DNA from 3 places in the Bacillus sp. LQ01 genome. Region 3 is predicted to be linked to each of the others. Evidence: riboswitches for the same ligand, from Rfam matches in the RefSeq annotation. Region 3 holds a riboswitch; each other region holds the start of a gene.
What was found. A riboswitch is a leader RNA that binds a small molecule or an ion and turns the genes downstream of it on or off. The one in region 3 is predicted to bind magnesium.

Region 1 (4,717 bases), 840 kb from region 3:
TGATTGGGATTGGGATGATGAACTTGGGGTATGGCAGTGTGATGATAGTAGTTCAGGTTATCGTGGGCATTATTTCTATGGTGGGCGATACTATCAAAATAAATCCACTTTTAAAAATTCATCGGCGTTTAAATCGTATCAATCGTCTACTGAATTTAAAGGTGGAATTGGAAGCGGTTCAAAGGGAGGATTTGGGGGCTAAAATATGTCGCAATACATAAGGGATCGAAAAGAATTTTATTTAAAATATCCGAATTTTTGGTCGGATTTATATGAATGTGAGTATAGTTTGTTTCATGTTTTTTCTATAACAAATCAGACTTTGGACCAATTACACTTAGCAACTGAACGAATGGGCAAAATATTTTTTAAGACTGCTAGACTGCTGCGTAATCTAAGTGACGAACAGCTTCTAGATCTTGGCTTTCCATCCCCGAGTTTATCATTCATTAGAATGAAAGGGCTTTATCCTGAATCTGTAATTTCGCGATTTGATTTTGCTGTAACAGAGGATAACAAAATCAAAATGCTTGAGTTTAATAGTGATACACCAACTTTTATTGTGGAATGTTTTCAAATGAATGGGAAAGTATGTGAAAATCTAGGCTATGATGATCCAAACTCGGATCAAGAACGATTGCTATCTTCTGGTGTAACGAAAGCAGTAATGGAAGCGACAAAGGGATTAGATAATCCAAATGTTGTTTTTACAGCACATCATGAACATATCGAGGATTGGAATACCACTATGTATTTAAGTCAGCTATGCCATGTTGAAAATAAAGTAGTGCCAATGTCAGAACTTAGAATTACAAAAGATGCTCTAGTTGATAAAGATGGGGCGAAGATTGATGTTTTATATCGCCAAACATATCCGATAGAAGATTTAATTGAGGATCAAGATCCTGAAACAGGAGATTTGGTAGGTGTGGAACTGCTGCAACTTGTAAAAGCCGGAAAGCTTTTTATAATAAATCCTTTGTCAGCATTTTTACTTCAGCCAAAATCAATTCAGTGTCTTATTTGGGGGTTAGCAGAAGAAGAGGTCTTTTATACAAACGAGGAACAACAGTGGATTAAAGAATATATGTTACCTACATATTTAGAACCAGATTTATTTTTAGGAAAAGGTTCTTTCGTTCAAAAACCTTCATTTGGTAGAGAAGGAGATACAATTACGATTCGCGATAAGGATGAAAATATTATGCTTCAAAATGCACATCAAACGTATAAAACTGCACTGCCGATATTTCAAAAGTATACAGAACTGCCAGTCGTATCCTTGGAAACAGAAAAAGGGATGGAGAAACTGTCCTATGTGTTTGGTTCTTTTTTAATTGCTGGAAAAGCGAGTAGTATCGGTATTCGCGCGGGAGAAAAGATTACAGGAAATGAATCGTACTATTTACCGGTAGGTATAAAAAGGAGGGGGAAAAATGATTAATTTTTTATTATATTTAGCAGTAACACTTGGACTTTTATGTATTGGTCTGTTCTTGATGGAAGTGACAACGAAAGTTAAGGAATTTAAGTTAATGGCTCAAGGTAATAAGGCGGTAAGCTATGTGCTTGGAGGGCGATTACTTGGGTTAGCTATCGTTTTATATTCGACAGCAGCTAATTCAATTTCACTTCTTGATATGATTTCGTGGGGAGCAGTTGGGATTTTGGCTCAAATTATCGTCTTTTATTTAGCTGAGTGGCTTACACCACGCTTTAATATAAACAAAAGTCTCGAAGAAGATAATCAAGCAGTCGGTCTTTTTCTTATGTTTTTATCGCTTTCAATTGGGATTGTAATCGCTGGTTGTATAACTTATTAAAAACTTTACGTTTAAACGTAAAGTTTTTTATTTTATCCCGCTATTTGCCGGGCAGCCCGATTGGTGAGGGCTAATAATCAGTGGCGGATGAACAAAACCCCCACTGATTAAAGTTTCACTTTATATACGTTAGTTTGCCATACCATTTGAAAAAATTGTAGGCTACGGTTGACATCTATTTTAAATAAGAGTAACATTTTCAATGTAATGAAAATAAGTCTCTGTTAGGTGAGGCTCCTGTATAGAGAAATGCTACTGCCCAAAAATGTCGAGAGACGCCAATGGGTCAACAGGAATGATCGAATTAAGGTTTTTCTTAACGTAGCTGGTAATGTACCTATGCTATACAGTGCTAAAACTCGGTGAGGGAGAGGTCCGTAGATTTCTAATTATATTAGAAATCGTTTATTTGTGTATGTAATGGCCGCTACTCTCTTAAGGGTAGGGGTCTTTTTTGTTACCAAGCTATGAGTAATTTCATATTATAAACTATAAAATTAAACGAGGAGGTGAGGAGCATGTCAAATTCTGACTCGGTTCCGTTACCCATATACTTCAAATCAAAAATATATGATGTAGGCAGGAAACGATTTGTTCCTCCCTCTATATTTATCACAATATAGCGTTTATAAAGCGCGAGACACTTTCACAGTAAAGTGGATAAATTGAGAAACAAAGCGTTTCTTCCTATGTTGTAAAGGAGGAGACGATAATATGTTATATGCAAACAAAACTGTGGGTAACACGTCATATAAACTAAGTAAAAAATCAATAAAAGAACAAACAATGCTCCAAAAAAATAAAGATTTATTAATTGAAATTGCAACAAGAGATGTAAAATCTGTATTTGCATATTTTAAAACAACAAGAGACGGACTATCAATGAAAGAGGCACAAAAACGTATTCAAGTATATGGCCGAAATGAACTAACTTCAAAAAGAGCACTTCTTGCAGAAGTAATGATGAAGCTAGGTGGCATGATTCCAGGTTTTTCAAAACAACGTGTGTGTGATGAATTACAACGTGAAACGATTACTGTATCTAGAGTAGAATGTTCTAGTAGTACAGGGCTAAATAGTGAACTGAAAATGATGGAGATACCTGTGCAAGAACTTGTACCTGGAGATATGATTTTTCTTTCGGCTGGAGATGCTGTGCCAGCTGATGTACGTATTATTTATGCAGATGATTTATTAGTGAATGAGTCTGTGTTAACGGGAAACGAAGCGAATATAGAGAAGTTTGAGAGCTGCTATCACCTTGAACGTAAACGGTTTATTCCATTAAAACGGATGAAAGATTATAATCCACTTGAGCTTGAAAATGTATGTTTTAAAGGTTCGCATATTGTTAGTGGAAATGCAAAAGCTATCGTTGTTTCTACTGGAAAAAATACGTATTCAGGCATCTTGCATACTTGTTGTAGTAGAACGTCTTAATGTGTTAATGATGCTAAATATACAAAAACAATGTATAATAGACAAAGTTGAGCAAAAACGTAGAATGGTAATCTATTTATATAACCTTACGTGATAACGTAAGGTTATTATTTTTTTAATAGGAGAGGAATTATGAAAAAAGTATTATTAGTTGATGGTATGGCACTATTATTTCGTGCTTTTTACGCAACAAGTGTCTACGGACAATTTATGAAACGACAAGATGGAACCCCTACGAACGGGATTCATGGTTATATGAAACACTTATTAACAGCTACGCAAGCGATCGAACCAACACATATCGTTACATGCTGGGATATGGGAAGTACGACATTTAGAACAGAATCGTTCTCGAATTATAAAGCAAATCGTGCAGCGCCACCAGAAGAATTAATTCCTCAATTTGATTTAGTGCAAGAAATGACTGCAAAATTATCCATTCCAGTTATCGGTATGAAAGGCTACGAAGCCGATGATTGTATCGGTACGCTTGCAAAACAATATTGCAATGAAGCTGAAGTTTATATTTTAACAGGTGATACGGATTTACTTCAACTTGTTGATAAGAGCGTTACAGTCATGCTTCTGCGTAAAGGAATTGGAAATTACGAATATTACACACCGGAGAAAATCATGGAAGAAAAAGGTGTAGAGCCGTGGCAAATCGTCCATGCAAAAGCTTTCATGGGAGATACAAGTGATAATTATCCAGGGGTAAAAGGTATCGGTGAAAAAACAGCGTATAAGCTTATTCAAGAGCACGGAACAGTATCCGCTGTACTAGAAAATGTAGAATCATTAACAAAAGCGCAGCGTACGAAGATTGAAAGTGATTTAGAGAACTTAAATATTTCGTTACAATTAGCCCAAATTCACTGTGAAGTTCCAATTTCATGTTCACTAGAAGAAGGATTACACACAATGGATGAAGAAAAACTTAGATTTGTTTGTGAAGAAATGAATTGGGGAAGACCTGAAATATTAATAAATATGCTATAAATAGTTTGGGAAGAGGGATGTTGCATAAGTCGAACTTTGACTTGGTAACACCTTCTTTTTGTTTTTGTAAACAGTATTATAATAAATAAAATTATGTCGAACTCAATTTTAAATATATAAATATTTCGACAAGATATAATGATAAAAGTTGATGAAAATAATAACTTTTATCATGAAGTGAATTAATTTCAACATAGTTTTAGATAATCATTTTTTCGTGTTCACAAAGTTGTCAGAAAATAAACGAGATTTTCATATGAAGTTCAAATAGAATTCACAACAATCAATTATTATAAGAACACACAGATAATTCTTTATCTTTTATATAAACCATCCCCCAAGGAGGACAATGAAAATGAGAAAAAAAGTGAGAAAATCTTTTAAACAATTATTAATTGAAAATAAACAATCACTATTAAATAATAAAGAAAATATGAAAGAAATTGAAGAGAGAA
Region 2 (4,717 bases), on a different contig from region 3:
CGACATCAGCTTCACGTAATGCTACAGCATCGTTAATGCCGTCTCCCATGTAACCTACAGTGTGTCCATTTCCTTGTAATGCGTGTATAATACGAGATTTTTGCATTGGATTAAGCTTCGCAAATACAGTCGTTTCTTCAGCAAGTTTTGCTAATGCTTTATCTGGTAAAGAATCAATCTCGTAACCGAGGATTGGTTCGCCGATATCTAATCCAACTTCTTTACAAACCTTTCTTGTAACAATTTCGTTATCGCCAGTTAAAATTTTCACTTGTACACCATGTTTTTGTAATGCTTGAATTGCAGCTGCTGCAGATGGTTTCGGTGGATCTAAAAAGCCGATATATCCACTGAGAATCATATCAGTTTCGTCTTTTACTGCGTACTCTGTATCATTTATTCTTCTATCTTTTTTATAAGCCACAGCAATAACCCGCATACCTTCACTATTTAATGTCTCACTTAGTTTTTTGACATTTGAACGTATTTCCTCGGTGAGTGGAACGACTTTTTCATCCACTTCGGTGTAGTTACAAATTGATAAAATTTCTTCTACGGCACCTTTACAAACCATTGTATGTTCACCTGAAATATCCTTTACGATAACTGACATACGCCGGCGGGCGAAATCGAATGGAATTTCATCTAGCTTTTGAAAAGCTGATGGATTAAATTTATTGTTTTCCTCTGTATGCTTAATAACAGCTTTATCTATTAAATTTTTCAATCCAGTTTGATAGAAACTATTTAAATAGGCAAATTGCAAGACGCGATTGCATTCATTTCCCTTGGGATCTAAGTGACGAACAAGGACCACTTTATCTTCTGTTAAAGTTCCGGTTTTATCTGTACAAAGAATGTTCATAGCACCTAAGTTTTGAATAGAATTTAGCTGTTTTACAATTACTTTTTGTTTAGACATGTTAACGGCACCTTTAGCTAAATTAGCAGTTACAATCATTGGTAACATTTCAGGTGTAAGGCCAACAGCAACGGCAATAGCGAAGAAGAAAGCTTCTTGCCAATCTCCTTTTGTGAATCCATTAATGAGAAGGACGATAGGTGCCATAATAAGCATGAATGTAATTAAGAGCCAGCTTACTTTGTTTACACCTTTATCAAAGCTTGTTTCTACACGCTTTCCAATTACCTTATTTGCTAAAGAGCCGAAATACGTATCGGTACTTGTTGAGATGACAACAGCTTTTGCGCTACCACTTACAATATTTGTTCCCATGAAACAAAGGTTTTCCATATCGAGTGGATTGTAATTTTTTTTCATGTTTTTCGGTAAGATATGCTTATTTTCTGTATGGTAGCAGTGTTCGTATTTTTCTACAGGAAGTGCTTCCCCTGTCAAAGAAGATTGATTAACAAATAAATCTTTAGCGGATACAACACGCACATCAGCTGGAACGATATCACCAGCTGAAAGGGAAATAATATCGCCAGGTACAAGTTCCTCAATTGGAATTTCTGTTGTGTAATTTCGGTTTAAATTCTTTACATTTTTTGTTTCATGTACAAATCCATTTATTCTAAATACGCTCGCAGTTGTTCGAACCATAGCTTTTAACTTATCGGCAGCTTTTTGAGAACGAAATTCTTGGGAAAACCGAATCGTTGCACTAAGTAGGACCATTACAGATACGACAATCGTTCCTTGCATATCATCTGTGAAAAAGGAGAGTGCTCCAAGAGCTAATAAAACGAAAATAAATGGATTTTTAAATGCCAATAGAAATTGAATGTACCACGGCGCCATTTTATTATGAGCTATTTCATTCGGACCATATAAAGAAAGTCTACGAGACGCTTCTTGTTTAGATAATCCATCTTGTGTTGTTTCTAAAAGTTTTAACGCAGAGCTTACATCTTGTGTTGCAACCTCCACTAATAATTCGTTATTTGTTTTCATGCTATCTTGCTCATAAGCATGCTTTGTTTCTTGTCTTTGTAAATTAAACATCGGTAGTTCCTCCTCTGTCATGAAGGAGGAAACAATCTGTTACCTAACTATTTGAAATGGTGAGGAACAGTTTCTTTCCTACCTACATGATGAAATATGAATGTAAAACGTATGGGTATCTGGGCCGAATCATCAATTGCCAACTGTTCCTCACCTCCGTACAATTTAGTAGTTTCTGAATATGCTATGTTTGTTTCATAGTAAGGTGCATATAGACGTAAAAAGACCTTTACTCAAAACGAGTAAAGGTCTGAATTCGCAGTTAAAAGAGTCCACAACAAAGACTGTTAGTAGACATAAATAAAAACAGTTTTTGTGTATGACAAAATACATGCACCTCTCCCTCGTTGAGTTTTAGCACTGTATAGCATAGGTACTGAAACCAGCTACGTTAAAAAAGGCCTTCATTCCGACCTTTCCTGTTGACCCATTGGCGTCTCTCGACATTTTTGGGCAGCAGCGTTTCTCTATACAGGAGCCTCACCTAACAGAGACCATATTCAATTACATGTTGAATGTTAGCACTGTAAAATCGTAGTGTCAATATCTTTTTTATCTGTGTTTTTAAAATATTAAACAGATTTATAATAGATATGTGGGATGAAATGCATGATATTGATTATGAATAATATGGAAAAAATATTTTTATAAAAGGGGAATTTGTAATGGGACCACAAAATTTTATTATAAATATTGAGAATCAAAAATGGTTGTTTAATGAGCATGAAGATTTATGTTCTCATGGAGAAATATATTTAAATGTGGCTGGAACGATTATTACGCAGACAGGTATGGATGAGGAATGGGGAATAAGTGAATCAGCTTTAGCTTTGTTACGAACTTTAGATAAAGAATATATTTGTGATATTGAAAATGAAGCGGGGCTTATTTTGCACGGATGTGGCACTATGCTCATGTTAGGATGCCCAATTTCAATTCATTGGACTATAAACCATATAGGTGAAAACGTGATTTTAAAGGACTTTGTCAAAGTTATTTCTACTAATCAAAAGGCTATCTACTATGAAGGACTTCATATAGAATTGAATGAAAATGAATATAGAAAACAAATTGCTTCTTTTGCACTACAAGCAAAAGAATTATTTAATAAATCAAGTGAAAAGATAATTTCAAATGAGTTTGAGCGAAGTATGTATACCGACTTTTGGACGGAATATGATCATTTGTTAAATAAGTATAAATAAAAAAGCACTGTAACCAGTGCTTTTTTATTATAGATTACGAGATTGTAGGGTTTTCAAAAATAACAATCTCTGAACTGTTTGTAGTTGAAACACGTTGGGCGTAATATGTTAAAGCTGAAGAAATATATGCTGGTAACGTATCATTTGTATGTGATGTTGTATATTCATGGATTAATTCCTTTAAAGTTGTCCATTCTAATTGTGCTGGGTGATCAGACACGAAAGAACTTACCCAGCGATCAAATGAAGATGAAAAATCAGTTTGTAAACGAAATACTTCTTTCATAATAAAACGCTCCCTTAAAATGTAGTATAATCATTTTACCATAAAACACGAACGATGGCTAAATTTTTTAAGTATAACGTTCGTGTTATATAGTTGTCTAGATGATTGGTTATGTAAATTCAATTTGCCATTTGAAATAACATTCCGTAAGATGAGAGATAGAGTATATTTAGAGCTGGAGGAAAGAAAGTGGAATTTGTATTTTTAGGAACTGGTGCAGGTGTTCCTTCAAAAGGAAGGAACGTTTCAGCAATTGCTTTACAATTGTTAGAAGAACGAGGACAAACTTGGTTATTTGATTGTGGCGAGGCCACGCAACATCAAATATTACATACATCTGTACGTCCGCGCCGCATTGAAAAAATATTTATTACGCATTTACATGGCGATCATATTTTTGGATTGCCTGGTTTATTAGGTAGCCGTTCATTTCAAGGAGGAACTACGCCTTTAACGGTGTATGGACCGAAAGGAATTAAACAATTTATTGAAGTGGCATTATCGGTAAGTACGACACATGTGAAATATCCACTTGAAGTTGTGGAGATAACAGAAGAAGGTACCGTATTTGAAGATAATGAATTTTATGTAGAAACGAAAAGATTGTCACACGGTATAGAATGTTTTGGGTATCGTATTGTAGAGAAAGATATACAAGGTGCTCTTTTAGTTGATAAGTTGCTTGAGATGGGTGTGAAACCAGGTCCAATCTTTAAACGTTTAAAAGATGGTGAAGCAGTTGAATTAGAGGATGGCACGATATTAAATGGAAATGAGTTTATCGGCCCACCTCAAAAAGGAAGAATTATTACTATCTTAGGTGATACGCGATATTGCGAAGCGAGTAGGGAGCTTGCGCAAGATGCAGATGTACTTGTCCATGAAGCGACTTTCGCAGCAGAAGATGAGCAACAAGCGTATGATTATTTTCATTCTACATCTAAGCAAGCTGCGAGCATTGCACTTCAGGCAAATGCGAAGCGACTAATATTAACTCACATTAGTTCTCGCTATCAAGGAGATACATATAAGGAATTATTGAAAGAGGCTAGAGAGTTGTTTTCTAATACAGAAATAGCGACGGATTTGAAATCATTCCCAGTAGAAAAATGATAATTTTATAAAAAATGGTAACGGCGGGTTACCATTTTTTTATGTCTAAAAAAATTTAAAAATAAAACTGTTATTATTTTATACTTATACTTGGATGATACAGAAAATTAGGATGGTTTGAATATAAAGGATAAAAATACGAAA
Region 3 (4,717 bases):
CCCTTAGTTAAAAATGATGATTCCTTTCTTAATTTATTTAATAAAAAATGTTCTAACGCTTAATAGACAGTGAAAGTAATGATATTGTTCCATATTTACAAAAAACTAAAAAAGAGTGATAAGAATTCCGTAAATTTGGAATCCTCATCACCCTCGTTTGATATTGTGCAAATCATGAATATGAAATAAGAATTTCTAATTTTTAAAAACAATTTCAATTTTCCGACTAACGGGATAAAAATCATGTATTTGTTCTATTTTTAATAATTCATAAATTTGTTGAAATGTTCGCATCAAATTCATCTGATGTTTTGGTATCTATTTTTCTCCCATCAATTGTCATCTTTATTTTTTGTTTTTGGTTTGCTGTTACCACCCAAGCGTTCGGTAAATAACGATCTTCATGGGATAATGTAGACGGTGAATTTATAACCTTTCCTCCTAAATATAGGGTAGCAGAAGAACCTCCATCCATTGCCATTGCATTTATAGCTCCTTTTTCATATAAAATATCTTGACACTCTTTCAACGTAGCTCCTATACTATGTGTCTGTCTACCGTCAATAACTAGAAACATAATTGTACCATCTTCTTTTTGGGCCATAATACTTCTTGGAGCCGACCCCCAACCGCCGTCTCCTTCTGTAATCATTTTTTCTCCATTTACAATTAACTGTGGCATAAATCCAGCTGCGGAAACGACTTGTTTATCCAACAGTTGTTGGGTAGAATAATTTCCTGTTATCATTTGACCAAACTTTGTTAATCCCGTAATAATTGTAGGGGCATTTCTATCCATATTTGTATCAATAGCTTTCCCATTTTCTATCACAATTCCAGTAGCAACATTTCCTCCACCCCTTCCTGTTTCGTCAGCAAATCCACTTGCATTCACAGCAACAAGTGCATGATTACGTTTTGCCATTACACTAATTTTTTCTCCCCTGTTAGCACCCTGTGTTCCTTGATGGCTAACAAGTTTAACATTGAAAGGATTACTAATTGTGACTAACTTTCCTTCGAAAAGAAAGCGACTATCTTTATTACTTTTAATCGTTTCTACATCAATTTCTAATGGCTGATTTTTTAATTCTTCTAATCTTTTTCCTACTATTTTTTTATAAATATGCTCATCACTGTTTGACCATTTTGGATGATTAATTCTATCTTGCAGTTTATCTAGTTCCTTTTGGGATAGGAATGTATATTTCGCATATTGTGGATGCTGAGAAGTTAATATACTCCCAGCGATTGTTATACGAAGCTCTCGGCCATAGCTAGTACCAAATAGTATTCCTACGCCAATAATCATTAAAATAGAAAATAGAAGCAAAATTCGTTTGAAGATTTTTCTTAGATGTTTCATAGTTTTATCCTCCAGCATTCATTACATTCAATAAATCCATTAAAATATTATTTATCTAAAGACAAAAGTGTTTGATTTCCTCATGCCTGAATTCCCCACTATGTTTTAGCAATTAAGGCAACATACTTATTCCGGATTTCGTTTTTTTAGTGTATATTTATAAATTTAATAACGTTTTTGCAACCATGAAGTAAATTATTAATCCTGTTCCGTCAACAAATGTTGTAATAAATGGACCTGAAACAACTGCAGGATCTAGTTTTAATTTTCTTAGAATTAAAGGTAAAACAGCTGCTACAAGAGAAGCCCAAATAACAATAAATAATAAAGTAATTGCTACAACTTGCGCAACTTCTGTTCCAACTCCTAACATATAAGCACGAATGAGCCCAGCTATCCCAAGTGCAAGTCCAAGAAGCATACCAATTGCAAATTCTTTTTTCATTACACGGAAAATGTCTTTAAATTTTAACTCTCCAATACCAATTGCACGAGTAATTGTTGCTACAACCTGTGTTCCTGTATTCCCTCCAGTACCTACTAATAATGGAACAAAGAAAGCAAGGGCAACTACAGTTTCAATTTCGTCTTCAAAATACTTTAATACTGTACCTGTATATGCCTCAGCAACAAAAAGAAGTAATAACCATGGTAGACGTTTTAGGAAAATGCTCCAAATACTAGCTTCAAAGTAAGATTGATTCAATGGTTCACTTCCGCCTAACTTTTGAATATCTTCTGTAGCTTCTGCTTCCATAACATTCATTACGTCATCAAATGTTATAATACCAATCATTTTATTATTTGCTGTTGTGACAGGTATTGCTGCTAAATTATAATTCAGTAGCTTTTTTACAACTTCTTGCTGGTCAACTTCAGCGTGTACTGAAATTACCTCTGGCATCATGATAGTAGATAATATCTCTTCATCTGCTGCTAGTAATAACTCATGTATGGAAACGATTCCCTCAAGATAACCATGACTATCAAGAACATAACTATAAGATATTGATTCTACATTTTCAGAATGTTCCCTAATGTACTTCAATGTCATTTTTACTGACCAATTTCCTCTAACTGCAACAAAATCACTTGTAACAAGACTTCCTGCCGTTTCAGGTTTGAAAGTCATTAATTTTTTTACGTTATGTTTTGTAATTTTATCTAGATACGCCATTAATTTAGCCTGTTTTTCCGGATGAACCGCTAGAAGTAAATCTACTAATTCATCAATCGGTTGTAAATTCAGTAACTTTTTAGCTTTATTTTCAGATAAGTGAATTAAGATATTATATTTTTCTTCTGCACTCATATATTGAAGAACTTTAGAGCTTTTTAATACAGGAATCATATTTAGTAATATGACTTGATCTTCAATTGAAAACTGTTTTACTTCTTGCGCAATATCATACGACGGAAGACGTAAAACTTTCTCTGCATCCAAGTTATTTTTGGTTATAAGTAATTCCTTTAATAATTTCTTCATGTTAACTCCTCCTCATATTGCTAAGGGAGACTCTAGAGTTTCATGAGTGGTTTTGTTTTATTTTATCTGTCTTAAATTTTTTATTAGAGCAATAATAGTTACATTGCAATCAATTCATTAGTTAGAATTACCTCCTTTTTGAATATAGACAAGATAAAAATAAATAACATTAAACAGAAAAACCTTTACTCAAAAAGGAGTAAAGGTTTTTTCACAATACAAATAAATGATTATTAAGACAGCTCTGCCGAAATCACAGAGGTGCCTTTCTATCAAATCGTATACCACTCCCTCGTTGAGTTTTAGCACTGTATAGCATAGGTTTTTATAACCAGCTACATTAAGAAGGGCCTTAATCCGACCGTTCCTGTTGACCCATTGGCGTCTCTCGACATTTTTGGGCAGCAGCGTTTCTCTATACAGGAGCCTCACCTAACAAAGTTTATTGAATTACTTCAAAATTTAAACCAGAATTTAATATTTGTCAACTGACTTTCAATTCCATTTATAAAAAAATCTTTTATAGAAAATGAAATTATATTTTATTATAAATTTAAAATTCCCCTTAAAAAACATAGAATTCAAATAGATTTAATTCGAAGAAACGTAATAAAACATATGAAACTTATTATTTTTAATCAAATTCCAACTTTATAACAAAAGATGAATAATTAGTCATTCTGTATATAAAAAGAACATTCACAAAAAATCTTCTTTTATGATTAAAATCTTCTTTACTGTTTATCAAATTTATATGGTTAAACTACTTAATCAAACGATACACTACAAGTCAAAAATATGTACTTATACAGAATGATTACAGACATTTTTTTATATCATTTCTCAAAGGACTATAAAGCAATAAAACAAATAAAATTAGCAATACGGTTGCTTGACAAGCAAAAAAAATATATTTATGCTTGCTACACGAAACAAACACATAAAATTTATATTGCTTAACCTGTTAGGTGAGGCTCCTATGCAAACACAGGCTATTGCCCAAAAATGTCGAAAGACGCCAATGGGTAGAACAGGAATTGTCGGATTAAGGCTCTTCTTAAGATAGCTAAGTAATGAATTTTCATTACTTTACGTTGTATAGTGCCAAAGCTCTACTAGGGGGAAAAAGCCTTATTTAGTCATGCCATTTTGAATCCCTCTAGTTACATACTAGGGGGATTTTTGCGTAAAAAACAGGGAATAAGTGATAGAATCTTTCTAAACAAAAGTCATATTTAGTAATTGACGAGAACAAGATTCTATTCATTAGCAAATGTAATATTATGTTTTGTTTTAAATCAGGAGGATATTAAAATGAAAAAAATATTAAAACTCGATTATCTATTGCTCCTTCCTCTATTCATAACATGTACTTTAGGTATTATCATGATGTATAGTGCAAGCTCCATTGTCGCTGTCCAACATTACGGTTATAACAGTAGACATTTTGTTGATTCTCAATTAACAAAGCTACTTTTAGGAACAATAGGATTAATAATTTGTGCTTTACTCCCATATGAAATATGGAAAAAACGAATAGTCTCAATCTGTATTATGGTTGGGGGGATTTTTTTATTAATTATGGTTTTATGGAAAGGAAAAGTGGTAAATAATGCTCAGTCATGGATCTTTGGAATACAGCCAGCTGAATTTCTTAAATTAGGAACAATACTTGTAACAGCCCGTTTTTTTGCATTGCGACAAGAACAAGCTAAAAATAACTGGAGTGGTATCGGAAAACTTTTATTTTTTTTAGCTACAATTTTTTTTCTTATCTTTAAACAACCAAATTTAGGATCTGCACTTTTAATATTAGGTATAGGTATTAGCATATTTCTTTGTTCAGGAATAAATATAAATCTACT

Region 1: it holds a riboswitch for magnesium, as region 3 does, so the genes downstream of both, AC22L0_RS04355 (P-type ATPase actuator domain-containing protein) here and mgtE (magnesium transporter) in region 3, are expected to answer to the same signal.
Region 2: it holds a riboswitch for magnesium, as region 3 does, so the genes downstream of both, mgtA (magnesium-translocating P-type ATPase) here and mgtE (magnesium transporter) in region 3, are expected to answer to the same signal.

What each region holds. Positions count from the first base shown of each region.
Region 1 covers NZ_JBYEZL010000001.1:795,222-799,938, forward strand. Annotated here, with positions in the region: gene AC22L0_RS04340 (hypothetical protein) at 1-202, shown strand, start outside; gene AC22L0_RS04345 (glutathionylspermidine synthase family protein) at 206-1,444, shown strand; gene AC22L0_RS04350 (DUF350 domain-containing protein) at 1,437-1,823, shown strand; M-box (ykoK) riboswitch at 2,037-2,202, shown strand; gene AC22L0_RS04355 (P-type ATPase actuator domain-containing protein) at 2,538-3,263, shown strand; gene AC22L0_RS04360 (5'-3' exonuclease) at 3,396-4,262, shown strand; gene AC22L0_RS04365 (FbpB family small basic protein) at 4,618-4,717, shown strand, end outside.
Region 2 covers NZ_JBYEZL010000002.1:686,595-691,311, forward strand. Annotated here, with positions in the region: gene mgtA (magnesium-translocating P-type ATPase) at 1-1,969, opposite strand, end outside; M-box (ykoK) riboswitch at 2,301-2,468, opposite strand; gene AC22L0_RS16020 (hypothetical protein) at 2,635-3,174, shown strand; gene AC22L0_RS16025 (DUF3932 family protein) at 3,209-3,460, opposite strand; gene rnz (ribonuclease Z) at 3,650-4,573, shown strand.
Region 3 covers NZ_JBYEZL010000001.1:1,638,877-1,643,593, reverse strand. Annotated here, with positions in the region: gene AC22L0_RS08475 (phosphodiester glycosidase family protein) at 269-1,366, opposite strand; gene mgtE (magnesium transporter) at 1,524-2,852, opposite strand; M-box (ykoK) riboswitch at 3,134-3,299, opposite strand; M-box (ykoK) riboswitch at 3,806-3,982, shown strand; gene AC22L0_RS08465 (FtsW/RodA/SpoVE family cell cycle protein) at 4,167-4,717, shown strand, end outside.